DNA from 4 places in the Marinobacter sp. GH_1 genome. Region 4 is predicted to be linked to each of the others. Evidence: predicted binding sites of a transcription regulator. Region 4 holds the regulator's gene; each other region holds the start of a gene.
The links. The regulator FliA, encoded in region 4, starts transcription of late flagellar genes. The targets are predictions, from matches to a motif close to CTAAAGTTTNNNNNNNNNNNGCCGNTAA.
Positions count from the first base shown of each region.

Region 1: a site for FliA is predicted at 3,447-3,474, ahead of ACNSOI_RS18195 (methyl-accepting chemotaxis protein). Genes of this name have one in related genera too.
Region 2: a site for FliA is predicted at 5,248-5,275, ahead of ACNSOI_RS13920 (methyl-accepting chemotaxis protein). Genes of this name have one in related genera too.
Region 3: a site for FliA is predicted at 3,616-3,643, ahead of ACNSOI_RS13020 (methyl-accepting chemotaxis protein). Genes of this name have one in related genera too.

Region 1 covers NZ_CP184460.1:3,977,236-3,985,037, reverse strand. Annotated here, with positions in the region: gene ACNSOI_RS18210 (NAD-dependent succinate-semialdehyde dehydrogenase) at 1-6, shown strand, start outside; gene ACNSOI_RS18205 (substrate-binding domain-containing protein) at 72-485, opposite strand; gene ACNSOI_RS18200 (hypothetical protein) at 495-1,700, opposite strand; gene ACNSOI_RS18195 (methyl-accepting chemotaxis protein) at 1,729-3,342, opposite strand; gene uvrD (DNA helicase II) at 3,597-5,762, shown strand; gene ACNSOI_RS18185 (undecaprenyl-diphosphate phosphatase) at 5,913-6,710, opposite strand; gene arsB (ACR3 family arsenite efflux transporter) at 6,844-7,802, opposite strand, start outside.
Region 2 covers NZ_CP184460.1:3,067,480-3,075,281, reverse strand. Annotated here, with positions in the region: gene ACNSOI_RS13945 (crotonase/enoyl-CoA hydratase family protein) at 1-618, shown strand, start outside; gene ACNSOI_RS13940 (alkane 1-monooxygenase) at 846-2,096, opposite strand; gene ACNSOI_RS13935 (hypothetical protein) at 2,328-2,579, shown strand; gene ACNSOI_RS13930 (hypothetical protein) at 2,659-2,952, shown strand; gene ACNSOI_RS13925 (PhoX family protein) at 3,051-5,141, opposite strand; gene ACNSOI_RS13920 (methyl-accepting chemotaxis protein) at 5,410-7,050, shown strand; gene ACNSOI_RS13915 (DUF4870 family protein) at 7,093-7,461, shown strand; gene ACNSOI_RS13910 (MFS transporter) at 7,470-7,802, opposite strand, start outside.
Region 3 covers NZ_CP184460.1:2,856,324-2,864,125, forward strand. Annotated here, with positions in the region: gene ACNSOI_RS13005 (hypothetical protein) at 1-204, shown strand, start outside; gene ACNSOI_RS13010 (OmpA family protein) at 378-1,469, shown strand; gene ACNSOI_RS13015 (Ig-like domain-containing protein) at 1,485-3,479, shown strand; gene ACNSOI_RS13020 (methyl-accepting chemotaxis protein) at 3,691-5,247, shown strand; gene ACNSOI_RS13025 (parallel beta-helix domain-containing protein) at 5,310-7,802, opposite strand, start outside.
Region 4 covers NZ_CP184460.1:1,627,898-1,635,699, forward strand. Annotated here, with positions in the region: gene flhF (flagellar biosynthesis protein FlhF) at 1-898, shown strand, start outside; gene ACNSOI_RS07465 (MinD/ParA family protein) at 969-1,781, shown strand; gene ACNSOI_RS07470 (RNA polymerase sigma factor FliA) at 1,814-2,557, shown strand; gene cheY (chemotaxis response regulator CheY) at 2,717-3,100, shown strand; gene ACNSOI_RS07480 (protein phosphatase CheZ) at 3,121-3,906, shown strand; gene ACNSOI_RS07485 (chemotaxis protein CheA) at 3,927-6,020, shown strand; gene ACNSOI_RS07490 (protein-glutamate methylesterase/protein-glutamine glutaminase) at 6,065-7,231, shown strand; gene ACNSOI_RS07495 (flagellar motor protein) at 7,231-7,802, shown strand, end outside.

The sequences.
Region 1 (7,802 bases), 2.0 Mb from region 4:
TTCTGATCATCAACCTCAAAACGGCAAAAAGGCGAGCCTCGGCTCGCCTTTTTGCATTTCAGAGCCGGAGCTCAGGGCGTCAGGATCACCTTGACGCTGTCATCCACATCGGCGGAGTCGATGTAACCAATGGCACCGGGCGTGGAAGCGACCTGGGCTTTCATGGCGGAGGCATTGCCCGCTTCTTCCGGCGGTTGGCCACGGCCGGTGAACACCTGCTGAGACCAGAAGGCTTTCAGCTGGGCATCGTTACGGCCGGTGACCTTGCTGTGGAACTCGGCGCGGGTCGCGTCGCCTTCCGGCAGCTCGAAGGGGTTGGCACTTTGGCCATCCGGTAGCGCCTGACTGCGGTTCAGGTACAGATCACGAACTTGATTGGAACTGATGCTGTCCGGGCCACTCGGGTGACCAATAATCACCACATCTGCCAAGGCGAGGGGGCTGGCCATCAAGCAGGCCGCTAACAACAGGCTAAGCTTCTTCATGGGGCCTCCTTAAAACGCTGAGTCGATTTTCAGGGTGTAGACGTTGGTGCTGCTGGCGTTGCTTTCCAGCATGTAGGCGGTGTTCAGATTGCCAAAGCCCTTATCGAGCCCACGAACGTGGGTGATGTCTGCTTTGATGGCTACGCCCGGGGTGATGTCCCAGCGAGTACCAACGCTGTATTCATTGCGCTGGTAGTTGAGGATCGACTCCGGCACCACGCCAGGAATAAAGGCACCCGTGCGCTCGTTATCGTCCTTGCTCTCTGTCCAGCCTGTTGCAACATACGGCGTCCAGCTGCCGAAACGGTGACCAACAGACAAGTAAGCGGAGTCGGTATCGGCGAACTTGCCATCGACTTCTACCCGCGTGACTTCACCGATGATCTGCCAGCTGCCGTTGTCATAGCTCGCGCCCAGACCATAGAAGTTCCCTCGATCGCCGTCGGCGAGTTGGGTGATCCCAGCCGGTAATGTAATGCCGCTCTGTGCCGCCAGCGCGCCCAGTCGTGTCGCATCAATATCGGCTTCAGCCGTTGCAGCAACGCCCCGGATGGTCCACACATAGTCGGTCCAGCTCAGGTTCAGGCCGGCTATGTTGCGCAGTTGCACATCCCCCGAGTTACCGTCTTCGTCGGTAAAGCCTGTGAAGAAGTTGGCATTCAGTGAGGAGTTATCGAAGTTCCAGTTGTAGCTGGCATCGGCCCCCACATAGCTGGTGACAGCAATCGGGCCGTACACGCTCTGGGGCGGACGGGCCCAGGGCTGGGCGTAGCCAACTTCCAGAGAATCCGAGTACATGAAGAACGGAATACGCATTTTGCCGGCACGCAGCTGCAGGTTGTTGGTGGGGCGGTGGCTCAGGTAGGCCCATTCGACTTCTGGCTCCCAATCATCGGCGCCACGGCCAACCAGCTGCATCACAATCTGGCTTTTCTGGGTAACGTCAAAAGTACCCTGAAGCGCGAACAGGCTCAGGTCTTTGACTTCGGATTCTTCGGTGATACCAGCGTAGCCCGCGTCGTTACTCGCACGTGCGTAGCCGGTGCTGAAAAAGCCGTTAAACCGGACGCCGGTGTTGCGGGCCGAGTTCAACTGCTGCTGCATGGCGTTCAGCTGTTGCTGCATGCGCTCCAGGGTTTGCTCGGTGTCTTGTGCCATGGCGGGTGCGGCGGTGATCGCCAACGCCAAGGGCGCGACGGAGAACAGTCTCTTCATCAGGTACATCCTAGTCTTTGGTTAGGTATTAAACGCGGAACTGGCCGGCAACGCTCTGCAATCCATTACTGACGTCCTGGATCTTGCGGCTGACGTTGTCCAGCTCATCGGTGCTTTCCATCACCGCCTCGGCGTTGCGATGCATATCGCCCATGTGGCCGGTGACTTCGCTGAAGGTGGTGCTCTGCTCATAGGTGGCAGCAGCGATTTGTTCGTTCAGCTCGCTGATCTGCTGAACGTTTTCAAGGATCTTGCTCAGGACCTCGCCGGACTCAGTGGTGGCATCAACGCCCTCACGGGCCATTTCCACGCTGCCCTTCATGGAGGTAACGGCGTTACCTGACAACTTCGACAACTCGGAAATCACCTGCTGGATTTCTTCGGTTGCTTTGTGGGTGCGCACGGCCAGTCCCCGTACTTCGTCTGCCACCACGGCAAAACCTCGGCCGTGTTCGCCGGCGCGGGCAGCTTCGATGGCAGCATTCAGTGCCAGCAGGTTGGTTTGTTCAGCGACGGTTTGAATCGTTTCCAGCAGCCCGCCTACCTTCACGGAGAATTCGTCAAACTGGTTTACCAGGCCTGCAGTCTTTTCGATTTCTGCCATCAATTCCCGGATGGTGCTGATATTGCTGTTGACCTTTTGCTGACCGGCAGTGGCAAATTTTGCAGCGTCTTGAGTCTGGTCAGACGCGGACGAGGCAAAGCCCGCCACTTCTTCAACGCTCTTGACCAGTTCTTCAACGGAGTTTCGGGTTGAGGAGATGGCTTGGGCCTGCTGGCTGATGCGCCCCAGGTTGGTCCGGCTGGTGCCGGCCAGGTGCGAGGCAACACTGTTAAGTTCACCAATATCCTGCTGGATCGTTGCGAAAGACCCGTGAAGTTTCTCAACGAACTTGTTGAATTGGTTCACCAGTGCCCGGAGTTCGTCCTTGCCCTCGTAATGAATACGGGAGGTAAGGTCTCCTTCGCCTGAGGCCATGTTGCGCAGAGAGCTGATGATCTGGTTCAGGCTGCTTGAGATCGAGCGGCCAATAATCAGGCTCAGGGTGACCAGGGCAATCAATGCCACCACCAGAATGACCAGTGACACGGTGCCAGCCTCACTGGAGGCGGCCGTGGTGTTGTCAATGGCCTGGATCAGGCGTGCTTCCATGGTGCTGCGCATGGCGTTCAGGTCATTCCGCAGCTTTTCCAGACGATTGGCGTTGGCGGATGCCTCCTGGCCGATCCGGTTGAAATCGGCGGTGCCCTCAATAATGGCCGTGGCGATGCGCGTTGCGTTACCGTAATAGGTCTCGAGGTCTCTGCTCAGGCTGCTTGCCTGTTGGCTTAAGCCTGGGTTGAGCGCAGCGATCTTGCGGAGATTGGCTGCAATCTCATCTTTCAGATTACGGGTGGCGGCCAGTTGTTGGTCGTCGCCGGTGGTGACCGCGCTATTGACCTGATTTTCGATCAGCTGTAACCGCCCCTGATTAATGGTGGATAACTCAAGAGATGGATAGAGCTGGTCGCGCACCTCGGTCAAGCGCTCGGAGTTGTTGCGTTCGGTGATAATGGAAAACGTCTGGCTGACCACAAAGGCGGTAACGGCAACCACAACCAGCAGGGCCAGTTTGTGAGAAATTTTGAGTGATGAGAGCATGTTGTCAGTCCCTGTCGGTCAGTCCTAAGACTTTAGTCGGCCGGCATTCTAGGTTGTTTTTTGAACGCCTGACACAGAATTAATGTGTCAGTGTGTTAAAGGGTGTATCGGCTGAAACGCCACTCTCTTGAAGGTTACTCATTGAAATTTCAGGTGGTATACCCGTTTTTAGGTAGGATCTCAGGACAAAGGACGTAGTTGATCAGGCCTGATACAATGCCCTGTAAATTTAAACAGTGATGAAGTCTATCTCCATGGATGTCTCCCACATTATCGACCCCCTGAACGACGCCCAGCGCGAGGCCGTTACCGCCCAGAACGATCACCTGCTGGTGCTGGCCGGCGCGGGCAGTGGTAAAACCCGTGTACTGGTGCACCGGATTGCCTGGCTGATGACGGTAGACCGGGTACCGCCCACCGGTATCCTGGCGGTGACCTTTACCAACAAGGCCGCCAAGGAGATGCGCTACCGCATCGAAGAGATGATGAATATTCCGTCTCGGGGATTGTGGTTCGGCACCTTTCACGGCATTGCCCACCGCCTGTTGCGTTCCCACTGGAAAGACGCCGGCCTGCCGGAGAATTTTCAGGTGCTGGACAGCGACGACCAGCTGCGCATGATCAAGCGAGTGATGCGGGAGTTCCAGATTGATGAAAGCCAGTGGCCGCCCAAGCAGGCCCAGTGGTTCATCAACAGCCAGAAAGACGAAGGCCTGCGCGCGGATCACATCCAGGAAAACCCGGGCGACCACTTCACCAGCATCATGCTGAAGATCTACCGCCAGTATGAAAAGCTCTGCCAGCAGGGCGGCCTGGTGGATTTTGGCGAGCTGCTGCTGCGCTCCCACGAACTCTGGTTGCATCGGCCGGAATTGCTGAAGCATTACCAGCAGCGTTTCCAGCACATTCTGGTGGACGAGTTCCAGGACACCAACACCATTCAATACGCCTGGTTGCAGGTGCTGGCCAGTAACCGCGTTCCGCTGACCGTGGTGGGTGATGACGACCAGTCCATCTACGGCTGGCGTGGCGCCAAGATCGAGAACATACAGCAGTACCAGCGGGACTTTCCCAATGCCCGGCTGGTCAGACTGGAGCAGAACTACCGCTCCACCCAGATGATCCTGAAGGCCGCCAACTCGGTGATCGCCAACAACCAGGGCCGTTTGGGCAAGGAATTGTGGACCGACGGCCCGGATGGCGAGCCCATCAGCCTGTACGCCGCGTTCAACGAGCAGGATGAAGCCAACTACATCGCCGATTCCATCAATGCCTGGGTTAACGACGGCAATCTGCGCAGCGAATCCGCCATCCTGTATCGCTCCAATGCGCAATCCCGTGTGTTGGAAGAGGCGTTGATGCGCCAGGGCATTCCTTACCGGGTATACGGCGGCCTGCGCTTCTATGATCGCCAGGAAATCCGCAACGCCCTGGCATACCTGCGCCTGGTGCAGTACCACCGGGACGACGCCGCCTTTGAACGGGTAGTAAACATTCCCACTCGGGGCATCGGTGCCAAGAGCCTGGCGGAATTGCGGGAATACGCCACCGAGCAAGGCATTTCCCTGTGGGAATCCGCCGAGCGACTGTTGGCGGCGGGCCAGGTCAAAGGCCGGGCGAAAACCGGGTTGCAGTCGTTTATGGACATCATCAACGGCTTGTCTGAAATGGTCGGTGAGGCGTCATTGCAGGGCCTGATGAAACAGGCCATCGAAGCCAGTGGCCTGAAGGACTACCACGCCAGCGAGAAAGGTGAGAAGGGCCAGGCGAGGGTAGAGAACCTGGAAGAACTGGTGAACGCGCTGTCGGATTTTGAAGTGGAAGACGGTGTCGATCCGCTGGCGGAGTTCATCGCCCAGGCAGCACTGGATGCGGGCGAGGCCCAGGCCGATGCCCATGAAGACAGCGTGCAGTTGATGACTCTGCACTCGGCCAAGGGCCTGGAATTCCCGCTGGTGTTCCTGGCGGGTGTGGAGGAAGGTTTGTTCCCTCACAGCATGTCGCTGGAAGAGCCGGGGCGCATGGAAGAGGAGCGTCGGCTGGCCTATGTGGGCATTACCCGGGCGATGAAAAAGCTGGTGCTTACTTACGCGGAATCCCGCCGTTTGTACGGGCAGGAGAAGTTCCATGCGTTGTCGCGGTTTGTGCGGGAGATTCCGGCGGATTGCCTGCAGGAAGTGCGGTTGCGCAATACGGTGACGCGCCCGGCGATGGTGGGGCGTCCCAATGAAAGCATGTTCAGCCAGGATTCGGCCCAGCAGTCCGGTTTCAGCCTCGGCCAGCGCGTTCGTCATCCGAAGTTTGGTGAGGGCATCGTGATGAACTCCGAGGGGACGGGGCACCACACCCGCGTGCAGGTGAACTTTGATGAAGGGGCCAAGTGGCTGGTGTTGGCTTATGCTCCGTTGGAAGCCTGCTAGTTCAGGAGTGTCGCACAGGGTTGGGTAGGCCTTTCCAAAACACGCTCCTTCGGCACATCCATGTGACGCTTGGGCTCCGCCATCCATGGCTCCGCACAGTTTTGGAAAGGCCTACCCAACCCTGCGCCCCAAGCAATGTGTTGGCCGCCGTTACATCAGAACCGCGTAAATCACACCCGCCAACGCGATGCGGTAGAGAACGTAGGGCCACATGCCTACCTTGTTCAGCCACTTCAGGAAGAAATGGATGGCGGTGATGGCGGTGATGAACGACGTAACACCACCGACCAGAAAACCGCTCCAGTCGACAATCACATCCGATGAAGCCACATCCAGCAATTTAACCGCAGACGCCAGCGTGATAATTGGAATCGCGAGCAAAAACGAGAACCGGGACGCCGTCTCCCGGGACAGGCCCAGGAACAGGCCGGCAGTGATAGTGGCCCCGGAACGGGAAGTGCCGGGAATCAGGGCCAGCGCCTGGGCACAGCCGACCAGAACGGCGTCTTTCCAGGTCAGGGAGTCCATCGTGCGCCCCTTGTTGGGACGCCAGTCAGCCCAGCCCAACAGCAAGCCGAAAATCAGGGTGGTGAAGAACATCACCTCCACCGCCCGCAATTCGTTGTCGATCATGTCCAGCAGGGCCAGGCCAGCCAGACCCGCGGGGATGGTGCCGATTACCAGAAACCACGCCAGGTTGCCCTGGCCAATCATCCGTCGCTGGCTCAGGGAAAGCAGGCCGTCCCGGGTGATGCTGAACACGTCCCGGCGAAAGTAGATCACCACGGCCAGCAGCGTACCCACGTGGACGGACAAGTCGAAGCCAACGCCCTGGTCGGTCCAGTCAAAAAAGGCGGGTACAAGGATCAGGTGGCCGGAGCTGGAGATCGGGAGAAACTCGGTCAAGCCTTGGAGAAGGCCGAGGAATAATGCCTGAAAAAAATCCATGTTGTCCTGTCCGTCTGCTGGGAGAAGCCCCTCCCGGTTTACCAGCGGGCGATAGTATCAGGCGCGGGCGGGGCTGAACAGGCAGTTGAGATTACCCGCAGGACAGGCGTCGCGCGGGCAGGTTTCAGTTCGCTCAGGCAGGAAAGTGGCCTCGGGTCTTGTTGGCAATGCGCACCAGCATGAGCATCAGCGGTACTTCCACCAGCACACCAACCACCGTGGCCAGCGCTGCGCCGGACTGCAAGCCGAACAGCGCTATGGCGGCGGCCACCGCCAGTTCAAAGAAGTTGCTGGCACCGATCATGGCGCCGGGTGCAGCAATACAGTGGCGTACCTTCCACAATTTTGCCCAGCCGTAGGCAATAAAGAAGATCAGCACGGTCTGGATGATCAGCGGCACGGCAATCAGGGCAATGTGCAGCGGGTTTTCCAGAATAACCTCGCCCTGGAACGCGAACAGCAGTACCAGTGTGACGATCAGGGCCGCCGGCGTCACCGGGCCGAGGCGTTTCATGAACACCTCGTCGTACCAGCGCTGGCCGTGGCGTGCGATCAGGGTTCGGCGGGTCAGGTAGCCGGCGGTGAGCGGAATCACGATGTACAACACGACTGAGAGAATGACCGTATCCCAGGGCACCTGGATGTCAGAAATACCCAGCAGGAACACGACAATCGGCGCAAAGGCAAACAGCATGATGATGTCGTTCAAAGACACCTGCACCAGGGTGTAGGCGGCGTCACCACGGGTCAGGTAACTCCAGACAAACACCATGGCAGTGCACGGAGCAGCACCCAGCAGGATAGCGCCGGCCAGGTATTCGCTCGCCAGCTCGGGCGCAATGAAGGGCTCGAACACCACCATCAGGAAGAACCAGGCGATGGCAAACATGGTGAACGGCTTGATCAGCCAGTTTACCGTAGTGGTGATGGCCAGCCCCTTGGGCTCTTTGCGCACCCCGACAATGGCGCTGAAATCAATCTGGGCCATCATTGGGAAGATCATTGCCCAGATCAGGATAGCGATGGGGATGGATACCTGTGCGTATTCAAACCGGGACAGGGTTTCCGGCACGGAGGGCGCCAGTTGGCCCA
Region 2 (7,802 bases), 1.4 Mb from region 4:
GAAGGTGACCACTTCACCAGCGGCCTGCAACTGGACGACTGGGCCGGCGTGTTCGCTAACGGCAAAGGCATCGAACCCGGCGAAGGCGAACTCGACCCGTTCGACATTACCGGCGATAGCCTCACCAAACCCGTCGTCTTCGCCGCCCAAGGCATCTGCTTCACCTGCGGCGTCGAAATGATGCTCAACACCGACATCCGAGTAGCCGCCAAAGGCACTCGCTTCGCCCAGCTGGAAGTCAAACGCGGCATCTTCGCCTGCGGCGGCGCCACCATCCGCCTGCAGCGTGAAATCGGCTGGGGCAACGCCCAGCGCTACCTGCTCACCGGCGACGAATGGACCGCTGAACAGGCCTACCAATGGGGCCTGATCCAGGAACTGGTCGAACCCGGTGAACAGTTCGATAAAGCCATGGAAATCGCCGAAAAGATCGCCAAGGCCGCACCTTTGGGCGTTCAGGGCAGCCTGAAATCGTCCAAGATTGCCGTGTCCGAAGGCCAGGAAGTGGCCAAGGAACGTCTGTTCCCGGAGCTGCGCCCGGTCATGGCCAGTGAAGATGTCAAGGAAGGAATCCAGTCATTCCTGGAAAGAAGGGAAGCGGTGTTCAAAGGTAAATAGCTGGATTGGCCCGTCATTCAAAATCTCGTCCGTAGCGAACCGTCGGATCAGCGACTATCCCACGGAAGCGAAAGCGGCGGGTTGGGGCCACCCTTCCGGGAGTGTGCGCAGCAGGGATGCTGCGCTCAAGCCCCCATGGATGGGTTCACGGCGTCTCCCGGAAGGGTGGCCCCAACCCGCAGCCGGCACCCAACCAACAGGCTGGGACCGGCAATCAAACCACGAAATCAGGCAGCCTCAGACTCAGAAGCAGAGTCAGCCCGCCGAGCCGCAGCCTCCGCCGCCACTTCCGCAGCATAATCCGCATACTTGGCCATCAACTCCTCCTTACGATCCGGATCCCAGTTGATCTTCGTCAGATCCCCCTCATAGTGGTCAATCACCCGCTTGTCCATGGTCTCGTACCACCACTGGGGCAGGTAAGCCGGCAACAACATTGATGCATAGCCACCCGGCAACTGCGGCGCCTTCTCAAAATGCCTCAACGCCTGATAACTCCGGGTCGGGTGAGCGTGATGGTCTGAATGCCGCTGCAGCTGATACAGGAACAGGTTGGTCACCACATGGTTACTGTTCCAGCTATGTTCCGGCTGAGTCCGCTGGTACTTTCCGTTTTCGTCTTTCTGGCGCAGCAGGCCATAGTGTTCAATGTAATTCACACTCTCCAGCAGGCTCGCACCGTACACCGCCTGCGCCGCCAGGAAGGGCACCGCCCTCGGGCCACAGATCAGCGTAGTCGCACCAAAGAACCCGGCACTCATGGCCCAGCCCTGCAGCAACTCATTGTCCAGGCTCCAGAAGCTTTTGCCCTTCCGCTCAAGCCGCGCCTTCTCGATCTTGACGGCTGACTTCATGCCGCCAAACACCGTGCGCGGCAGGAATTTCCAGAAACTCTCGCCCATCCGGCTGCTGGCCGGGTCTTCCGGGGTGGCTACTCGCTTGTGGTGCCCGAAATTGTGCTCAACCACGAAATGGGTGTAGCCGGTGGGCGCCAGTGCCGCCATGGCCATCAGTTTATTCAGCTTGTTGGACTTGTGGCCCAGTTCGTGGGCGGTATTGATGCCTACACCGTTAATGGCACCCACGGTCAGGGTCAGGCCGATCTTGTCTTCAAGGGGCGTTTTCTTGCGGCTGGCAAGCCAGGCGCCCATGAAGGTCATGGCGTACTGGGTGGGTATAAACGCCTTCACAATGCGGTCGTAGTACTTGTCCTGCTCCAGAGACTTCACTGCTGATTCGGGCGGGTTGCTCTTGTCCTCACCAATGGCGCGATCCAGTGCGGGAATGATGCCATGCACCAGGGCCGGACCAGTCCAGGCCAGGGCCTTGAGTTTTTTCGGGGCCAGGGCATAGCCAGTTAACGCCGCCAGGCCGATGCCGGGAAGCGCGGGCCCGAGCAGCCACATGTATCGTTTCGGGTCCTTCCAGGTAGTTTCGACTGATTGGGAATCCGGGGCACCTTTCACTTTGGCGTTCATGTCTGACTCTCCGTGGGTGTTCTTGGGTTATTGTTTTATCAATTTATGTCGGACAATCTTGCAATTCAACAGTCGTTTGTGGTCGATGGAGACCTTGGCCCCGAATGACAATGCTTGAGGGGTCAACACCGGGCGGAGCCTCGGATGGCTCAGGCGGTCTTTCATTGGAAGTGGCAAGACTTGCGCTTCTGGTCCAGACTTTCTCAAAACAAGAACAACAGGGAAGAAACTATGAGTGCCTCAAATCCTTCTCCTGCGATCATCTCCTGGAGCGTTCAGGAAAGGCTTCGCGAGTACGTGCGGTCACGGCAACTGGCCGAGATCGTGTATCGGGACCCGGCAGGGCAGATATGCGTGGTGCATGAAGTTATCCGCGACCTCCTGAGCCGCGCCGGTCATGACTTTCTGGTATTGGGGAAAGGTAAAGTGGTCGGCGTGGAGCATGTCATCATGGTGGACGGCCAGCGGTTAACCAAAGAGTAATCGGCAGGTAATTGCTATCTAAAGGGCATCGGCCCTACTCTGTTGGTGTCGTAAACATGTATCAACAGAGGGATATGTTATGAACAAGCTCACACTGAGCGCACTGGCTTTGGTTGCAACTTTTGGTCTGGCAGCCTGCAGTTCTGAAAGCGACGAAGGTGCGGATTTTGAGCGAGCGGGCGAGAACGCCGGCGAGATGATGGATGATGCCACCGACGCTGCCGAGGAATCCTGGGAAAACGCCACGGGTCAGGATGAAAGTGCCTGGGGCGAGATGAAGGAAGGCGCCGAAGAAGCCGGTGAAGAAATGGGCGAAGCAGCCGATGAAGCCGGTGATGCCATGGAAGAGGGTTATGACGAGATGGTGCAGTAAAAGCCCAGGGATGACGGCAATTGCCCGAATGTTTATTGTGCTCTGAATGAAACGACAAAAGGCGCTCCGGGGAGCGCCTTTTGTATATTTCAGATCAATCAGCTGCCGATAAGGCCGCCGTCTTCTTTTGTAATTACAACAGTTGCTGAGCGTGGGCGGTTAGTACCACCATCTGGCCAGTTACTAGTGAAGTTACCTGGCGTCGATGTGTCACCTGGGTGCTGAATGTTCACAAACATGGTTTTGCCATCCGGAGTGGTCACAACGCCAGTGACTTCGCACTGAGTGGGGCCAACGAGGAATCGTTTGATTTCGCCGGTTTCCGGGTTTGCCGCCAGCATCATGTTGTTGCCAAAGTCGCCAGCATTGCCTTCCCCTCGCAGAAGGGAACCACTCATATCAGTCTGGATCCACAGGGTACCGTTGGGGTCAAACCAGAGGCCGTCAGGTGCCGCGAAGGTAGAATCCTCAGTCAGTGCTTCGCCAGTAATCAGGTTCTGACCAACTTCTTTTTCAAAGCCGTCGCTGGTCATTCCCTCGGCGTTGCCGGCCATAACAAAGATATCCCAGCTGAACGTCTCAGAGACAGGATTTCCGTTTGCTTCAGTCCACCGAATAATGTGGCCGGAAATGCTGTTTGCGCGCGGATTCGAGTTGTTGGTGTCTTCTTCGGCTCTACTGGTGTTGTTGGTCAACGCAAAGTAGACGTCGCGATTTTTCGGATGAACTGCTCCCCACTCCGGACGGTCCATTTTTGTTGCGCCGGCGATATCGGCTGCCAAGCGTGAGTTCATCAACAGCTCGGCTTGGGTAGCAAAGGCTTCTTCAAAGGTGATGTTGCCAACCGTGGTCCCTACGGCCGCTGTCATTCTGGCGAAAAAAGCATCGTCGTCTATTGACAGTGGCAGCCATTCACCCGATCCATCATCATTGAACTTGGCCGCATAGAGCGTGCCTTCGTTCAGCAGGTAACCACCTGCGGAGGAAGCGTAGTACGGCTGCTTGGATACAAACTTATAGATATATTCAAAGCGGGCGTCATCGCCGGAATAGGCAACCAGTGGTTCGCCTTCAATCGGCTCTTGGAAAACGATGCCTTCGTGGGCAAATCGGCCCAGCGCAGTGCGCTTCTGGGGAACACTTTCGGGATTGAACGGATCAATTTCTACAATCCAGCCAAACGTGTTGGCTTCGTTGCGATAGTCGTCTTTTGCAGATCCATCACTGGCTGTGACATCAAAGCGAATGTACTCGTCAGCGCCATCGTCTGCCAGTTCCCACGAATACCGTCCATTATTGGTACTAACTCCGTACCGAAGCTGTTCTTTGTTGCGTTCGCCTTTATTGACGAAATAACCCGCCCAGTTCTCTTCGCAGGTCAGATAGGTATTCCAGGGTGTTACGCCGTGAGCACAGTTATTGATCGTGCCGCGAGTACGCGTCCCATCGGTGCTGTAGCGGGATACAACCAGGTCGGTACCGCGAACGGGCCCTGCGATATCCATTGGCGTGCCGGCTGTTACTCTGCGGTTGTATGGGCTGCCGTGGACGATGTCCCAAACGCCATTTTCGTCTTTTCGAATATGGGCGACTGAAATGCCGTGGGCAGCAATTTCCTTCCGAACTTCATCGGCTGGACGTTGGCCGTCGTTCAGACTGGGGCCGTTCGCATGGAGGACGGGAACATCCACGTACTCATGGTTCATCACCAGCAGTCCTTCCTCGGAGCTGCTGCCGCCTTCTTTGACGTCGATCGGGTAGAAGTGCATGCCATCGTGGTGCGAGCCAACCTGCTGCTCTTGATCCGACCCCGAGTTGGTTCCGTCAGCGCGATAGTCTGGATAGCTGCCGGTCAGCGGTGTCCCCCAGGGGGCCAGTGCCTGGGCGTTGTAGCCCTCTGGAACAACTATGGAGTCTTCTCTTGAGATGGGAATAGCCTTAAAGCTGACCTGAGGGGTTCCCACGCCGTCGGGAGTCGTCGTGTCGCTATTGTCGGAGGAGCTGCTGTTACATCCGGCCACTGATAATCCGAAGAAACCTACCAGTGATGCGCCCATTGCACCTTTCAGAACCGTGCGGCGCTCCATGCGAGATGAAAGCACGGATTGGAAGCTTTCATTGTTACTGAAGTTGGTTACTGGATCGATACCGCTGTTATCAACTACGAGTGTTTGCTTTTTCCTGAACATGGAGGTCTCCCATCACATTGGTTAGTGTTGTGGGAGTTATTTAAAAGTTGTTGAGTGACAGGGTGGTGTCTGTTACGTGACCGAATGATGCATTTTTTGTTGCAACCTTCAGAGATCCTTGGAACCGCCGATAAACGGTACAATGGTTAGATAGTGGCATCCAGAATCCACTAAAGTAGCAGTTATTAACCTGAATCATTTCTTTACTCTCAACGCTGGCCTTAAATAACAAAATGTTTGCGTACGCAATGATAAAGAAGAGGGCACCATGGGCTTACTCGATCGCGCTGCAATTATTTGGGGGGTGGGCATTGCTGTTGCGCTCGGCATTGCCTGTCTGTGGGTGGCACCGTTGTTAGGGCTGGATGCGGCCTCGATGTTGATTGGCCTGGTGCTTGGTCTGGTGGTGGCCGCCGGTTATCTGATTGTGCGGGTACTGGAGCCGATCGAGAAAGGCATTGCCGGCCTGAACGATGGCTCGCTTGCGGAAGGCCACCCCCTGAGAGCCCAATGCCAGCAGTTGCTGGAGGACGCCCGTGCCGGCAAGGCGCTGGTGGAAACCCTGTCTGACAGTGCCGACAAGAACGCCATTTCCGCCGCCGAAGTGTCCTACGCGGCGGATCAGGTGAAAAAACGCCTCGACCGGCAGGTGGAAGAAACCGCCCAGATGGCCGATTACGCCGGCAAGATAACCGAGTCTGTTCGTGAGTCGTCCGAGCAGGCCACCAACGCCGCCACCATGGCGTTGCAGAACCGGGAAGTCAGCGTTGAGGGGCGCCAGGCGCTGGTTTCCGCTATTGAAAGTGTCCGGATTGTGCATCAGCAGTCGGGCGAGAATCTCAGCCTGATTCAGGCTCTGAACGAAAAGTCCACCAAGATCCAGGGCGTTACCTCTACCATCCAGGGCATTGCTGAGCAGACCAACCTGCTGGCCCTGAACGCCGCTATCGAAGCAGCGCGGGCCGGTGATCAGGGCCGGGGCTTTGCGGTGGTGGCGGATGAGGTTCGACAGCTGGCGGGGCGCACTGCACAAGCGACCAGCGAAGTGGCGGAAACCCTGGAAGAAATCCAGGGCGATACTTCCCTGATCGTTGCCCGAATTGAGGACCTGGCCCGCTCCGTGGAGCAGGGGCTGACATCCGTTGAAAGCGTTGGCGCGCAGCTGGATCTGATTCGCGACCAATCCGACCGGGTGCAGCAGCAGGTTGCCCGTATTGCAGAGATTGACCAGGCCAATGAGCAGAGTCTGGAACAGGTGTTCTCTGTCATTGAATCGGTGCGAGATCATATTGCTGAAAGTGACAGTAGTGTGGCTTCTCTGGCGGGCCAGGCGGCCACCCTGATGGAACTGGCGGAAAACGCCAATGCCGCGTTCGCGTTGAACAGTAGTCAAAGTTACCACCGATCGTTCTTTGATCAGGCGCGTGCGGGAGCCGCCCAGATCGGTGAGCTTTTTGAGCAGGCCATTCAGCAGGGCAAACTGAGCGAATCGGCCCTATTCGAGAAGAAGCGAGAGCCGATCCCGAACACCAACCCCCAGCAATACAGCAGCGCCTTCGACCGTTTCACTGACCAGGTGCTGCCAGCGGTGCAGGAGAGCATCAAGAATTCCCACGATGCCATCGTCTTCTCCATTGCCTGCGCCCCGGATGGCTACGTGCCAACCCACAATCGGGATTTTGCCCACCCGCCCACCGGTAACCCCGAAGTGGATCTGGTGAAAAGCCGGAGCAAGCGACTGTTCAATGATCGCACCGGTATTCGTTGCGGCAGTCACACTCAGGACATGCTGTTGCAAACCTACCGGCGCGATACCGGTGAGATCATGCATGACCTGTCGGTGCCCATCTATGTCAACGGCAAGCACTGGGGTGGTTTCCGGATAGGTTACCGGCCTTCCGGGCACTGAGGTTCGCTGCTATGCTGCGGGTTTGGTTGAAAGGAGTTGCCCGTGGCTGAGCCTGAGTTTATTCCCGCTGAATCGGATCAGAACAAACCGCAGGGTACGGATGCGGCCCGCAACCTGGCGATTATTGTCTATATTCTGCAGGGACTGGCATTCTTTCTTGGCGGGATCACTGCGCTGGTCGGGGTGATCATCAACTACGTCAAGATGGATGAGGTGCGTGGCACCTGGATTGAGCCCCATTTCCGCTGGCAGATCCGCACCTTCTGGATTGGCCTGCTGTGGCTGGTCATCGGCACCCTTACCCTGATGGTTATTATTGGCTGGTTTATCCTTCTGGGGATGGCCATCTGGGTGATTTATCGCATCGTTAAAGGCGCCCTGGCGCTGAACGACGGCAAGGCACCCCAGTAACGGGACGCTCAGTCTTCGGTGACCTCTTTCAGGCGCAGGGCGCTGACCATTCCGGTAAAGCCCATCAGCCCCAGCACGATAATCACCGCGATGTCTGAAATCAGCGACAGCGCGGCGGTAAGCCCCCCGGTTACCAGCAGCAGAACCCCGATCACCGTATTGCTGACGGCGGTATAATCTGTGCGTTTGTTGCCTCCGGCCATATCCACCAGGTAGGTTTTACGCCCCAGGCGCACACCGGCATGGGCGATGCTCAGAACAAAGAATGCGGCGGGGTAGAACCAGGCACCACCTACACCCGGTCCGAAGATCAAGGCACTGAAGCCCACCAACAGGCAGAC
Region 3 (7,802 bases), 1.2 Mb from region 4:
CCTTCCAACCGGATGGACCTGCTGGACAAACTGGTGGAGCTGGCCCCATATCGGGAGTTAACGGCCATTGCCTATGACGCCGTCACCCGCTTCGGTACCGCCAAGTTCGTCACCATCTATAACCTGGACGCCATTCTGGACGACCAGATTACCGTGATCCCACCGCAGACAACGCTTCGCTTCTCCCTACCCGAAAACGCCTGACCCCTTCTCTGCTGCACCACTGCATAAAAGGCCATTAAGCCGCCCCTACCCCTGCGCAAAGCAAGCCGCTCGGGCCAGAGTGTCAATTAACGTGAAATTGTGTAATCTTTTGTTTGCGTATCGCATAATACAACTTATACTGATTTTGCATTGAGATCACAAGGAGATAATCCATGCAACGACGCATTCTGGCTCTGGCTGCACTGTTCGGTGCCGCCCTTGCGCCCGGCCTGGCCGCCGCTTCTGAAAACTTTCCGATCAGTTACACCACGTTGGGACTGGAGGGCAGCTATGTCGACTCCGGCAACTCCCGCAATAAATCCGCGGTGGAGGGTAACCTGGCCAATTACTGGGAGGGTGGCCTCAACATTACCCACCAGTTCAACCCCAATTTCAGTTTGTTCGGCCAGGCCAGTTACGCCGAGCCGGAAACCCGCGTAAACAATGTCGATATTGAACTGTGGCGCTTTTCATTGGGTGGCCGCATTCACCCCGGCAAATTCCGCCTGGGTGGCTGGCGCCCGTTCGCCGGCGGCGGCTACAGCAACACCAACCTGGATATTGATGGTGGTGACAGCAAGAACGAAGACAGCCTCTACCTGGAAGGTGGCCTGCAGCGCATGCTCGCGCCCCGCTTTATGTTTGAGGCCGGCGTGCGCGCCCGTACCGAGCTGGAAGACGGCTATGTGGACGGCCAGTACTTTGCCGGCATTCACTACCTGTTTAACCGCAAGTTCCCCGCGGCACCCAGTGCTGAGATTGCGCCCCGGCGCGAGCCGGTGATTGCACCGCCCAAAGACTCCGACGGCGACGGCGTGATTGACGAACTGGACAAGTGCCCGAACACCCCGCAAGGCGCCCTGGTGGATGCCGACGGCTGCCCGAAAGAGCTTACCCGGGAAATTCGCGAAACCCTTTACGTTGAGTTTGAGCTGGACAAAACCGAAGTACGCGAAGCCTTCTACCCGGACATCGAAAAGCTGGCCAAGGTGATGAAGGAATACCCCACCTCCACGATCTTGTTGGAAGGCCACACCGACAGCACCGGTTCCGCCAGCTACAACCAGCGGCTGTCCAAGAGCCGAGCCGATGCGGTGATGAAGGTGCTGATCAACGAATTCGGCATTATGCGCAACCGGATTACCACATCGGGTATGGGCGAATCCCAACCCGTTGCTTCGAACGACACACCGGAAGGTCGTGCACAGAACCGCCGAGTGGAGGCCGTTGTCTCCGGCGAGCACACCGAAATCATGAAGAAATAAGCAGAGGACGCGATCATGACGATTACAAAACGCACTTTGACAGCATTGGGTATTGCCTCTTCACTGGCCTTGGCAGGCTGCGGCGGCAGTGGTGAAGGCCCGGGTGACCCGAGAGTCTCCGTACCTCAGGACCCGACGCGGGACCAGACTGAGCAGGCGCAGTTCTGCGCATCCTCAAGCAGCACTTTTGCGGTGACGGAATTCGTACCGGCAGATGGCGCAAGCGATGTGGCGCTGAACAGCAACGTGCGAATCACCTTTAACGCCAATGTTGACCCAGCCAGCGTGGCGGCCCACGTTCGCTTGCTGAACGGCGTCAATCAGGTGGCGCTTGAAGAGGGCAGCCCTCGAGTAATGGGCAAGTCTGTGGTGTTGAACCCACAGGGCAATCTGAGCGCCAATACCGAGCACACCATTGAAGCTTTGTCTGGCCTGCAAGCCGATTGCCCGGATAACGACACCGCCAAAACCCTGGGCACCAAAAATGCCGCCAGCTTTACCACCGGCGACGTTACTCAAGAAGACACCACCAGCCCGACCGTGGCGGCTTCCAGCCCACAGAATGGCGAAACCATGGCGTCGCCTGATACTCGCATTTTCATGGAGTTCAGTGAGCCGGTTGACCCTACTACCGTTAATGAGGAGACCTTTGTTGTTCAGGAACTGGACGATAATGGCAATGTTGTAGGCGTGGTCTCCGGCGCCATCGGTGTGGTTGGCAACTCCATTGAGTTTACGCCTGATCAGAACCTGTCTGGACAAACCTACTATCGCGTCATCACCACCAACGGCATTACCGATCTTGCCGGCAATGGTGCGGAATCGACGGATTCGGTTGTGTTCCGAACCGGTGGGCTCGTGCTGGCCCTGAATGAAGGCGTGATCAACCAGATCCCGCTGCTGGGCGCGGCCCTGAATGAACTGGGCGGAACCCTGCTGGACCCGCTGGCGTTCGGCGATTCGGAGGACGGCCTTAACAGCCTGGACAACGCGCTCATTCTGAAGCTGCCGCTGATTGAGGGCCTGTCTGAAATTCTGAACGACGGCACTCAGATTGGTGGCATGTCGACCACGAACGTGGATGGCGTTGATTTTCTGAACTTCCTGACGGGGGTGGTCGCGGTTTGTGATCCGAAATCCGTAAACAACGGAGAGCCCGGCGTTAACTGCACCCTGGCACTGGATCTGGGCCTGGGCCAAAGCCAGATCACCGCTCTGGCGGACGCCTTCACTGGCGGTAACCCGGAACAGGTTCCGGACCTTCTGCTGGGGCTGTTTGAGGGCTTGGCCTCTGGCGACATGAGCACCGTTCCGCCCGAGCTGGCCGACCTGTTCGAGGAAAACGACCGTGGCCTGCTGCAACTTCGCCTTGTAGACGATAACGGCCTGCCACTGCCCGCTCCGCTGGAAGACGGCCTGATGACGGTGCTGGATGCCGTGGCAATGATTCCGGTGCTGGGCGAGCTGACCAATCAGCAAGACGCCAAAGCCTTGGCAGACATTGGCCTGCTGCAAGGCTCCCTGGTGCGGGTTGATCTTGGCGGCCTGGCTTCCATCACTGTTTTCGACGGTTTTGAAACCTTCGTTGGCCCCAACGGCGTTCTGAACCTGGGCGGAGCCCTGTTTGACACCCTGCTGGCACTGGCACCGGAAGACGGCGGAAGCGGCGGCATGCCCAACCCTGAGGATCTTCCCCTGATTGGCGAACTGATTAGCCTGCTGGATGCCGGCGGCTTCCCAGACGGCGGAGAATTCGGACTGGCGGATGAGTTCATCGAAAGACTGCAAAACCTGTTCGAGATGGACACACCCTTTGAGCCGGAAGACCTGCCCCTGCTGGGTGACCTCCTCACCCTGCTGGACCCGGCAAACTTCGGCGAAAGTGACTTGCCGGTGATTGGCGACCTGATCGAGGAACTGATGGCTCTGGGCGACCTGTTCGACCCAAGCAACCTGACCGAACTGCCGGAAACCTTCGCAGGCCTGTTCGGCAACCTCTTCAACTTCTAATCCCACCTTTGGGGTCAGACCCCCGGACATTTGGCACCATCAAATGTCTTGGGGTCTGACCCCATTGTTTATTTTTCAAGCAAACCCTCCGATTTCTTTCTATAACTGTACTTGAACACTTCCTTACAACTTGCACCTACAGAAATTGGGAGCCGAGCCGATATACTTCACAGGAATTACTATATAACAATTTGCGCTTTACGGAGTTCGTATGCGAAAGAACCTTCCTGTTACCAATACCGAGCGCACCTTCTTGCCCAGCCAGAAGTTGATTTCTTCCACCGATCTGAAAGGCAAGATTCAGCATTGCAACAAGGCCTTTGTCGATGTCAGTGGTTTCAACCGCGAGGAGCTGATTGGCCAGCCCCACAATATCGTTCGCCACCCGGATATGCCGCCCGAGGCCTATGCAGAAATGTGGGGGTGTCTGAAAGCCGGCAAACCCTGGATGGGGCTGGTCAAGAATCGGTGCAAAAACGGTGATTTTTACTGGGTGAGTGCCTACGTGACACCGGTGACGGAGAACGGCGAGATCATCGGCTTTGAATCGGTTCGCTCCTGCCCTGCCCGGGAGGATGTGGCCCGCGCCGAGAAGCTGTATGCCGGCATTCGGAAGGGTATGCATCGAAGCCGGTTGCAATCCCTCTTGCCCTCCGTGCCCCATATGCTTGCCGGTTTAGGCCTGGTGGCCGCCGCGTTGTTGTATGGCGCAGGGCAGGTTGACGGTGCAGCGGGACTGCTGGCGTTGGCATTTTTGGGCCGGCACATATCAGCGTCCGGGGCGCGCTCGAAGCTTATTCACTCTGTGATGGATCAGATGGGTCGCACTTTTACCAGTGATCTCGCTGCCCGGAGTTATACCGATGACGGGCTAAGTCTGGGCCGGCTGAAAGTGGCGGTTATGGCCCAGAGGGCGCACCTGGACGCGGTGCTAACCCGGCTGGAGGATTCATCTGCGGCGATGAGGTCGCACACCACGCGGGACCTTGAAATTGCCTACGACACCCAGCAAACCATGCAGAAGCAGCAGCAGGAAACCGAACAGGTGGCGGCTGCCATCCATGAAATGTCGGTGACCATCGGTGAGGTTTCACAGAATGTGCAGTTGACTGCCGACAAGGCGGACAGCGCCCGCCAGGCGTCGGATCAGGGTGTTGCCACCATCAACTCTACCCGGGCCGCCATCGAGGATTTGAAGCAGACCGTGCACAACATCGGCCAATCGGTTAACGATCTGGCCCAACAAACGCACCGGATTGCCTCTGCCGCGAAAATTATTGAAGACATTGCCGAGCAAACCAACCTGCTTGCCCTGAACGCCGCCATAGAGGCAGCACGGGCCGGTGAACACGGCCGGGGCTTTGCAGTGGTGGCCGATGAAGTAAGAAACCTGGCCCGCCGAACCCGGGAGTCGACCAAGGAGATTCATGGTGTGGTGTCCGAACTCATTGGCAAATCCGAGCAATCGGTGCAGGTCGCCGAAACCGGCGTAACCGCCGCTGATAATGGCCTGGAAAAGATGCTCGAAGCCCAGGCGAGCCTGTCAGACATAGCCGAGTATGTGGTCACTATCGCTGAAATGGCCCTGCTGATGGCCACCGCCGTTGAAGAGCAGGCTCAGGTTTCTGATCAGATCAACGAACAGGTCGAGCGCATTTCCAACATGGCGGAACAGAACCTGGTCAAGGGCGAGGAATCCACCCAAAGCGTGCGCGAGATGGGCGACATCGCCAAAGACCTGCACGAGCTGGTCGTCCGCTTCAAATAAAAGTTGGGGTCAGACCCCAGGACATTTGATGGAGCGAAATGTCCGGGGGTCTGACCCCAATTTCAGGGGGTGATGGTCTGGAAGATGCCGGAGCCGCCGCAGGCTTCGGCGTTGTCGTAACCGGAATCGACGACCTGGCCGATCCAGTAATTCAGCAGTTCGACGGCCTCGGTGTGGCTGACGCTCTTGGCGATGGGCGGCATTTTGCGCTGGGGGTCGCTGGCGTCTTCCACTCGGCAGGAGACGATGGAGCGCCCTGGATCACCTGGTACGACGACATGTTGCCGGCCGCAGGAGCCGCCGCCGGTGGCGGTGGGTTTCTTGCAGATGCCGTAGCCGGCGTCGATCTTGCGGTAGTGGTCCAGGTAGTAGCCGGTGTTGGAGGCGGCGCCTTTGTCGTTGTGGCAGTACTGGCAGTTCACTTCCAGGTAGGCCCGCAGGCGGGCTTCCACGTCTTCATCTGAACCACTGGCGGCGCCGCTGTCGCCGGGTACGTTCCAATGGGGCAGGCGTTCGATGTTGGTCGCCACGCCACGGCCATCAATCTGCAGCGCCGGTGCGTTGGCCAGCAAGCCCTGGTCCTTCCAGTGCTGCAATTGGTTCACCCGGGGGAAGCCGCCCTGCCCTGCGGTGCCCATGAATTCCGATTCCGGTCGATAAGCACGGTTCAGGTTACGGGGTTTGGGGCCGATGGGCGCCGCTCCCGCTTCCAAATCGTCGTTGGAGTGGCAGGTGATGCACTGGTTCTGGTTGGGAATGGCGTAGTTGTCTGTGGAGCCAGCCAGCAGTTTACCAGTGTGCTGGTCTTGATAGTGCCAGCTCACGCTGCGGGTTTCGCCACCGGGGACCAGCTTCGCTAATTTCTGGCCATTGGCATCCGTTGTCCAGCTGTAGGTGGGTCCACTCCAGACCGCCTTACCACTCTGGGAGGTGCGCTTGATTAACAGGCGGGTTTCTACCAGTTCCTCTGTACCCTTGCTTTCGTCGGTGAAGGCGAAGGTTTTGGCGATCACGGTGCCATTCGGGAAGTGAATGGTGCCATTAAGGTTTCCGCCGTTCTGGCCATCCACATACAACGCTTTGGTGCCGGGTGGGATGAATGCGACCCGGTACTTGGTGGCATAGTCTGAGAACAGCTTGGAGTTCAGTACAAAGGGTACACCGCCCTCGTGGGGCATGCTCCGGGGATCCTGTGCGTCTGCAAACAGATTGTACTGGTCCAGTGTGGGGCAATCCACGGCCAGGGCGTCGCGGTTGATCTGGCCGTCGGCAACCGGCGCTTCACACAGCTGGTTGATGAATTCTTCGGAGGGTGCCGGATCTATGCCTCCACTGCGCTCAAACGGAGGAATAGTCACCCGGGGCAGGCTGGCCAGGGTGCGGCCGAAGCGGGCCTGGCATTCGTGTACGCTCATATCCGAATCGGCAAAGAATTCAGTCGGGCCGGTGAGGATGTCGCTCAGGCTCTGCCAGGACAGCAGGGATGGGTCTGGGTCCATTGCCGCAAATAACAGCTCCAGGCCGCGGGTGCCGTGGAAGTTCATGTAGGCAAGGCTGTCGCTGGAAAACTCGTTGCTGTGAATACAGGCGCCCCATTCCGGCAGTTTACGGTCGCCCTGGTTGTCAAATTTGTAGGCGTTGTACAGGCACTCAGGATTGGGGTGCTCGTTGGTATGAATCGGCTTGCCATTGGCTTTTTTCGGCACTGGCTGGCCGTTGGCATCCACCGGGTAGGGGCAATCGGCATCCAGCTCATCCAACAGTCCGTCCCAGACAATATGGGCACCTTTTCCCGGCCGATTGAGGTTCTTGATGCCAATCAGTGTCGGCAGCACGGTTTCCACCTCGCCCTCCACCAGCACTTTTTCCAGATTGGGCGGCGGCAGATCGTAGCCGGAGTTCTTCATCACGTTGTTGTGGATGTGCAGGCCTTCGGTGTACGGGTCCAGCTTTTTGTCGGACGTTTTACCCTTGCCATCAATCAACTCATAGCTGGTGTAGATGATCGCTGCGGTGCTGTTGTCTTCGAAGAGGTTGTTGTATATCTCGATGTTGTCGTAACCCAGGGTAATGAACCCGGTGCCCCGGGGCACAGCAGAGACGATGCCACTGGGGGCAACGTTGTAGGTGTTGTTGTTACGGGAAATGTTATTCAGCATCACCGAGGTGTCGCCGTACTGGGTGATGTTTTCCAGGTCGTAGATCAGGAAACCGCCGGTGTTACATTCCGCCAGGTTGCTGTCGTATTCCCCGCCCTGCACGTTTTCGATCTCGAAACCCATGACGTTATAGGCGGCGCGGCTGTTGCGGATGATGGCGTTATTGGTCTGACCAACGTAGATACCGGCATCCGAGGCGCCGATGGATTCTGAGTTATCCACCAGAATGTTTTCCGACTCCACGGGGTAGATACCGTAACGGCCGCTGGAGGCGCTGGGTACGTAATCCGGCGTCGGGTCGCCCTCGTTGAATGGCGGGTTGGTGCACTCCACGTGCAGCCGGCTGGCGACGTTTTCCCTGGTGATGGGTTCACCGCCACCGGACCAGATAGCGCG
Region 4 (7,802 bases):
GGATGAGTTGGCGAGCATGAGAGCGGAAATCAACTCCCTGAGAGAGATGGTCAGCGGCCGTACCTCGGTACCCGAGAAGCCTGCAGTCGCGGCATCCAATGCGGTTCAGCAGAGGCTTGCAGAGCGGCTGCAGGAATTTGGCCTGGGCGCGGAACTGGCAACCTCTCTGTCCCGTCAGCATCGCGCCGGCAGGTTGGAAGATGGTTGGAAGCAATCCCTGAAGATGCTGGCCACCGGCGTACGTACCGCTCGGGAACACTGGCTTGAGGCCGGCGGCGTCTATGCGCTGGTGGGGCCAACCGGGTCTGGGAAGACCACCACCATTGGCAAGCTGGCAGCCCAATATGTACTGGAGCACGGGCCGGATTCCCTGGCGTTGGTCACCACCGATCGCTACCGGGTGGCAGCCCATGAACAGCTGTTTGTGTTTGGCCGTATCCTCAATGTTCCGGTCCGGGTTGTGGACGAGAGTCATTCCCTGGATGACATTCTGGACGAATTGTCAGACCGGCACCTGGTTCTGATTGATACTGCCGGGCTGACCAGCTCGGATCGCGGTTATCAGGAACAGCTGGCGGAGTTGGCCCGGAGCGATCACAATATCCGTACCCATCTGGTCGTGTCTGCCACCAGCCAGCCGCGCATCATGAAATCCGTGTGGCATTGCTATAAGATGGCTAACCTTGCAGGCTGCGTCATGACCAAGATTGACGAAGCGCTGACACTGGGTGAGTCTTTGGGCTTTGTCATGGAAACCGGCCTGCAAGTGGCATGGTATACCGATGGCCAGAAGATTCCCGAAGACCTGCACCGGGCAGAGGCCATTCCTCTGGTGCGGTTGGGCGTAGAACGCCTGAAAACAATGCAGCACGGCCAGGCCGCTGCAGAAGGGGCCTGAGGCCCGGTGGTACAGCCGGTGCGCTGCCGTTTGTGCCCACACAAGAACGCAGTAAGAGACTGATAACAGTATGAGCAGACCACATCCGGTTCAGGTGATTGCGGTTACCGGCGGCAAGGGCGGTGTCGGCAAGAGTAATGTGTCCGTCAACCTCGGTATCGCGCTGGCCCAGAAAGGCCGGCGGGTGGTGTTGCTGGATGCAGACCTTGGCCTTGCCAATATCGACGTGCTGTTGGGCATTACCGCCAATCGCAATCTGCAGGATGTGCTCAGTGGCGAGTGCGACCTCAAGGACGTTCTGGTCAACGGCCCGGGTGGTATCAAGATTGTCCCCGCATCGTCCGGCACCCAGCGTATGACCCAGTTGAGCCCGATGGAACATGCAGGGCTGATCAACGCCTTCAGCGAGCTGGGTGACCAGATTGATGTGCTGATTGTTGACACAGCAGCCGGTATTTCCGAGTCGGTCGTCAGTTTCCTGCGGGCCTCCCAGGAATTGCTGCTGGTGGTGTGCGATGAGCCTACCTCCATTACCGATGCCTATGCCCTGATCAAACTGATGAATCGCGACTACGGCACCAACCGTTTCCGTATTCTGGCGAATCAGGTGCGAAATGAGCAGGAAGGCCGGCATCTGTATGAAAAACTGACCCGTGTCACCGAGCGTTTCCTTGATGTAGCACTACAATATGTAGGTATCGTGCCTTACGACGAAGCCGTCAAAAAAGCCGTTCAGCGGCAGCGGGCCGTTCTGGATGCCTATCCACGGGCTAAGGCGTCGCTGGCGATCCGTGCCCTGGCAGAGAAAGTGGACAGCTGGCCGCTGCCATCATCGCCAAGAGGGCATCTGGAGTTTTTCGTGGAGCGGCTCGTCGAAGTCTGATCTGAATCCAGTCCTATAAGAAAACCGGATACATGACATTGGCGAAAAACCTGGGAATCTACCATCAGGCTGGCGCAAAAGGCCCCTCTCAGCTGATTGAGGAGCATGCGCCGCTGGTCAAGAAAATCGCCCTTCATCTGATGGCCCGTTTGCCGGCCTCGGTTCAGCTTGAAGATCTCATGCAGGCCGGCATGATTGGCCTGCTGGAGGCTGCGCAACGATACTCAACCGGCAAGGGTGCCACCTTCGAGACATACGCGGGTATTCGAATCAGAGGCGCTATGGTGGATGAAATCCGCAAGGGCGACTGGGTGCCGCGCTCTGTTCATCGCAATGCCCGCCGTATCGCGGCAGCCATCAAAACCGTGGAAGACCGCACCGGGCGCGAGGCCCAGGATGTCGATGTTGCCGAAGAGCTGGGCATTGACCTGTCGGAATATCATGCTTCCCTGGCAGACGCCAACAGTGGCCGACTTTTTAGCCTTGATGAGCTCAATGAATCCGGGGAGCTGCCGATAGAAGAAACAGAGGCCAGCGATAATCCCCTGGATGGCATTTCATCAAATGCATTCCAGAAAAGCCTGGCAGAGGCAATCGAAGAGCTTCCTGAGCGAGAAAAGCTGGTGTTGAGCCTCTACTACCAGGAAGAGCTCAACCTGAAGGAAATCGGCGCGGTGCTGGGCGTCAGCGAGAGCCGGGTCAGCCAGATTCATAGCCAGGCGGCCTTTCGTCTCAGGGGGCGGTTGTCCGATTGGCGGGAAGACGAGCCAGAATAAACCGGGCCGGCGCTGACCGCGCGGCGCGTAACTGTGTAGATTTTGGTAACCGGCGCTTTACAACGCGGCCAAACACCACACAATAAGCGGTTAAAGCAGCGGCCTGCTAGACTTTCAAAAGGCTTAATGAAATCCGGGTGTTACTGACTGGAGGTCCCATTGGACAAAAACATGAAAATTCTCATTGTGGATGACTTTTCCACAATGCGGCGAATCATCAAGAATCTGCTGCGCGATCTTGGCTTCACCAATACGGATGAAGCGGACGATGGCAACACTGCATTGCCCATGCTCAGGAGCGGCAAGTACGACTTCCTGGTGACCGACTGGAACATGCCTGGCATGTCGGGTTTTGATCTGCTCAAGGCGGTGCGGGCAGACGAGAACCTGAAGAACCTGCCGGTGCTGATGGTAACCGCGGAGGCCAAGCGTGACCAGATTGTGGCGGCGGCGCAGGCCGGCGTTAACGGGTACGTCGTCAAACCGTTTACCGCTGCCGTTCTCAAGGAAAAGATTGAGAAGATCTTCGAGCGAATCCAGTAACCAGAGGTCGGATGGCTGTCATGACTGACAAGAACGAGAACCATCAGGGCCTCGACCCGGAGGTAACCGAAAAGCTCCAGCAGCAAAGCTCCGAACTGGCCGAATGCATCAGTTCCGGCGATTACGCCCGTGCGATGTCGGTGATCAACGAGCTTAGTGAAGTTCGCGACCAGAGCCTCTATCGGGAAGTGGGGCGGTTGACCCGGAGCCTGCACGAGGCTATCCGGAATTTTCAGATAGACGCCCGCAGTGCCGAGCAGAAAGAAGCCTTGTCCAAGATGTCCGATGCCTCGGATCGGCTGGCCTACGTTGTCCAGATGACCAGCCAGGCGGCTAATCGCACCATGGACCTGGTCGAAGAAAGCATGCCGGTGGCGCATACCATGCGCGACGAAGCGACCGCCCTGCGAGACGAATGGCAGCGGTTGCGTCGTCGGGAAATGGAGCCGGCAGAATTCCGGGAGCTGTACGGCCGCATTGATCGCTTCTTTGCGGGCCTGGCCACAGATTCCGATACCCTGTACAGCAACCTGTCAGAAATCCTTCTGGCCCAGGACTTCCAGGATCTTACCGGGCAGGTTATCCAGAAAGTAACGGCTCTTGTGAAAGAAGTCGAAGAGAACCTGCTTGGCCTGGTGGTGATGGCCAGCCACGTGGACCAGCTCACCGGCACCGTGCACCAGATTGAAGAAAAAGAAGAATCGGCCGAAAAAGGGGTAGGGCCTCAGATCAAGGCTGAGGAGCGTGATGATGTAGTTTCGGGGCAGGACGACGTTGATGACCTGTTATCCAGTCTCGGTTTCTGAACGATTATAGAGGGTGACGCATGGCGTTTGATGCCGACGAAGAGATCCTGCAGGACTTCCTGGTTGAAGCCGGCGAGATTCTCGAAAAGCTGTCCGAGCAGCTGGTAGATCTTGAGCAGCATCCGGATGACAGCAACCTGCTCAACGCCATCTTCCGTGGTTTCCACACGGTCAAGGGCGGTGCCGGGTTCCTGCAGCTCGAAGCGCTGGTCAACTGCTGTCACTCTGCGGAAAATGTGTTCGATATCCTCCGCAACCACAAGCGCAAGGTCACCTCCGAATTGATGGACGTGGTGCTGGAAGCTCTGGACCACGTCAACGCCATGTTTGATCAGGTTCGTAACCGTGAAGAGCCGACTCCGGCTCCGGACGAATTGATCGCTGCGCTGGATGAACTTGCCAAGCCGGAAGGCGACACGGCAGCGCCGGCACCGGCAACGCCAGAACCCGAACCTGCCGCCGGTGCGGGCAATGATTCCGGAGATATTACCGACGAAGAGTTTGAGCAACTGCTGGATGCCCTGGCCGATGAAAAAGGTGCAGAGCAACAGCCGGCGGCCGCACCGGAAAACACCTCCGCCAACGACGCCGGGTCAGACGGCGACGAGATCACCGACGACGAATTTGAAGCCCTGCTGGACCAGTTGCATGGTAAAGGCCAGTTTGCTGGCCCCCCGGTTGTTGATAACGACACCCCGCCGGAGCCGGAACCAGAAGAGCCGGCAAAATCATCCACTGGTGATGATCTGATCACCGATGACGAGTTTGAAAACCTGCTGGATGAGCTGCATGGCAAAGGCAAGAGCCCTGGTGCGGCCCCCGCAGCGGAGACCAAACCTGAGCCTGCGGCCAAGCCTGAGCCAAAGAAGCCGGAACCAAAACAGCCGGAACCCGCCAGGCAGGAAGCCAAGCCGGCAGCCCCCTCCGCCCCGGCAAGAGATGCGGCGCCCGCAGCCGAGACCACCGTGCGGGTGGATACCAAGCGCCTTGACGACATCATGAATATGGTGGGTGAGCTGGTACTGGTCCGTAATCGCCTGCAGCGCCTGGGCTCCGAGAGCGAAGATGAACATATGCACAAGGCGGTCGCCAACCTCGACGTGGTGACCACCGATTTGCAGGCGGCGGTCATGCAGACCCGCATGCAACCGATCAAAAAGGTATTCGGGCGCTTCCCACGGGTGGTACGAGACCTGGCCCGAGGGCTGAAGAAAGAAATCAACCTGGTGATGCACGGGGAAGAAACCGACCTGGACAAGAACCTGGTCGAAGCGCTGTCCGACCCGCTGGTTCACCTGGTAAGAAACTCCGTTGATCATGGCATTGAAATGCCAGAGGTGCGGGAAAAGGCCGGTAAGCCCCGTGCAGGCACTGTGACCCTGTCAGCGGAACAAGAGGGGGATCATATCCTGCTTTCCATCTCTGACGACGGCGCGGGTATGAACCCTGATGTTCTGCGCCGAAAAGCGGTGGAGAAAGGGCTGTACGACCAGGACGCCGCAGATCGACTGACCGATAACGAGTGTTTTAACCTGATTTTTGCCGCTGGTTTCTCGACCAAGGAACAGATATCCGATGTTTCTGGCCGAGGCGTGGGCATGGATGTGGTGAAAACCAAGATCGGCCAACTTAACGGCCAGATCAACATCGTGTCTGAACAGGGCAAGGGCACCAGCATTATTATCAAGGTGCCGCTCACCCTGGCGATCATGCCTACGCTGATGATCATGCTGGGCGATCAGTCTTTCGCCTTGCCCCTGGTGAACGTGGTTGAAATTTTCCATCTGGATCTGTCGAAAACGAACATCGTCGATGGCCGGGAATGCATTGTGGTGCGTGACAAGGTATTCCCGCTGTTCCACATCAAGCGCTGGCTGGTACATGGCGCGGCTGGCCAGAAAGAGCCGGAAAACGCCCATGTGGTGATTGTGGCCATGGGTACAAAGCAGGTCGGGTTTGTGGTGGACCAGCTGATCGGCCAGGAAGAGGTGGTGATCAAGCCCCTGGGGCGGGCGTTACAGGGTACGCCCGGTATGGCCGGGGCCACCATCACCGGTGACGGCCGCATTGCCCTGATTATTGACGTACCCAGCCTTCTTCAACATTACGGTTAGCGGTACCGGGGCAGATAACATGCAGGATTGTTTAGGAGAAATGGATGACAGTTTCTGTCCTGGTCGTTGATGATTCAGGGTTCTTTCGCAAACGGCTGACGGAAATCCTCACGGCCTCGGGGCAAATCGAGGTTGTTGGTGCGGCAACCAATGGCCGTGAAGGGGTGGAGCTGGCCGAAAAGCTGCGCCCTGATGTGATTACCATGGACTACGAAATGCCCGTGATGGATGGTATTTCGGCGGTTCGTGAAATCATGAAAAAGCACCCGACCCCGGTGTTGATGTTCTCATCTCTGACGTATGAGGGTGCGCGGGTTACTCTGGATGCCCTGGAAGCCGGGGCAGTGGACTTCCTGCCCAAGAACTTCGAGGAAATTGCCCGGGATACCAGCCAACTTCAGAAAATCCTCATCGATCGGATTCTTGACGTGGCCGGCAGCAAGCCCAGCGGTCGTTCTGCGGCCCCGGCTGCACGCCCGGCAGCTCCGCGTCCCGGGGTTTCGCGCCCGGCTGCCCCGCAGCCTCCAGAGCGGCCCGCCAGACCGGTAACCCGCGACCGCTCAGCCCCGGCCCCAGTCCAGCCAGAGCCGACCCGCGAGCCTGAAACTCCAAGACGGCCCTCCCGGAAAGCCGCACCAAGACATTACAGCGTGGTTGCAATTGGCACTTCCACGGGAGGACCGGTTGCGTTACAGAAGGTCTTGACCGCGCTGCCGGCCTCTTTCCCGGCTCCCATTGTGCTGGTTCAGCACATGCCTGCCAGCTTTACCCCGGCTTTTGCCGAGCGCCTGAACAAACTTTGCCGTATTCAGGTCAAGCAGGCCGAAGATGGCGATATCCTGAAGCCTGGCCATGCCTTGTTGGCGCCTGGCGGCAAGCAGATGATGATCGAAAATCGTGGCGGTCAGGCGAGAGTCAGGATCCTGCCGGGTGACGAACGGCTGAATTACAAACCCTGTGTGGATGTCACTTTCGGTTCTCTCGCCCGAAGCTTCCCGGGGAAAACCCTGGGCGTCATCCTGACGGGAATGGGAGCAGACGGTAAGGAAGGCTGCCGGATGATGAAGCAGTCTGGCTCAGTGGTCTGGTCCCAGGATGAGAAATCCTCGGTCATCTACGGCATGCCCATGGCCGTTGCCAAGGCCGGATTGAGTGACGAAATCCTGCCGCTTGATGAAGTGGGCCCCCGGCTGGTTGAAGGCGTGAGCTGATGGATATCCTGAGCCTGCTGGGTATCATCCTTGCGTTTGTAGCCATCCTGGGTGGCAACCTGCTGGAAGGTGGTGCGGTCGGGTCCCTGTTCAACGGGCCCGCCGGGCTGATTGTGGTTGGGGGCACACTGGCGGCCACCATTCTGCAAACCTCCTGGCCCATGCTCAAGCGGGCCATGGCGCAGATTCGCTGGGTGTTTGTGCCGCCCTATATCAGCCTGGAAGATGGTATTGGCAAGGTTATCGACTGGAGCGTCAAGGCTCGTAAGCAGGGTTTGCTGGGCCTTGAAGGCCTGGCAGAGCGGGAGCCGGAGAAATTTGCCCGCAAGGGGCTGCAATTGCTGGTTGATGGCGCTGAGCCGGAAGCCATCCGCAGCATTATGGAAGTGGATCTGGAATCCCGTGAGCAGCGGGATCTTGAGGCGGCGCGTATCTATGAAGCCATGGGTGGTTATTCGCCGACGATCGGTATCATTGGGGCGGTCATGGGCCTGATTCAGGTGATGACCAACCTTGAAGACCCGCAGTCTCTGGGTAGCGGCATTGCCACCGCGTTTGTAGCCACCATCTA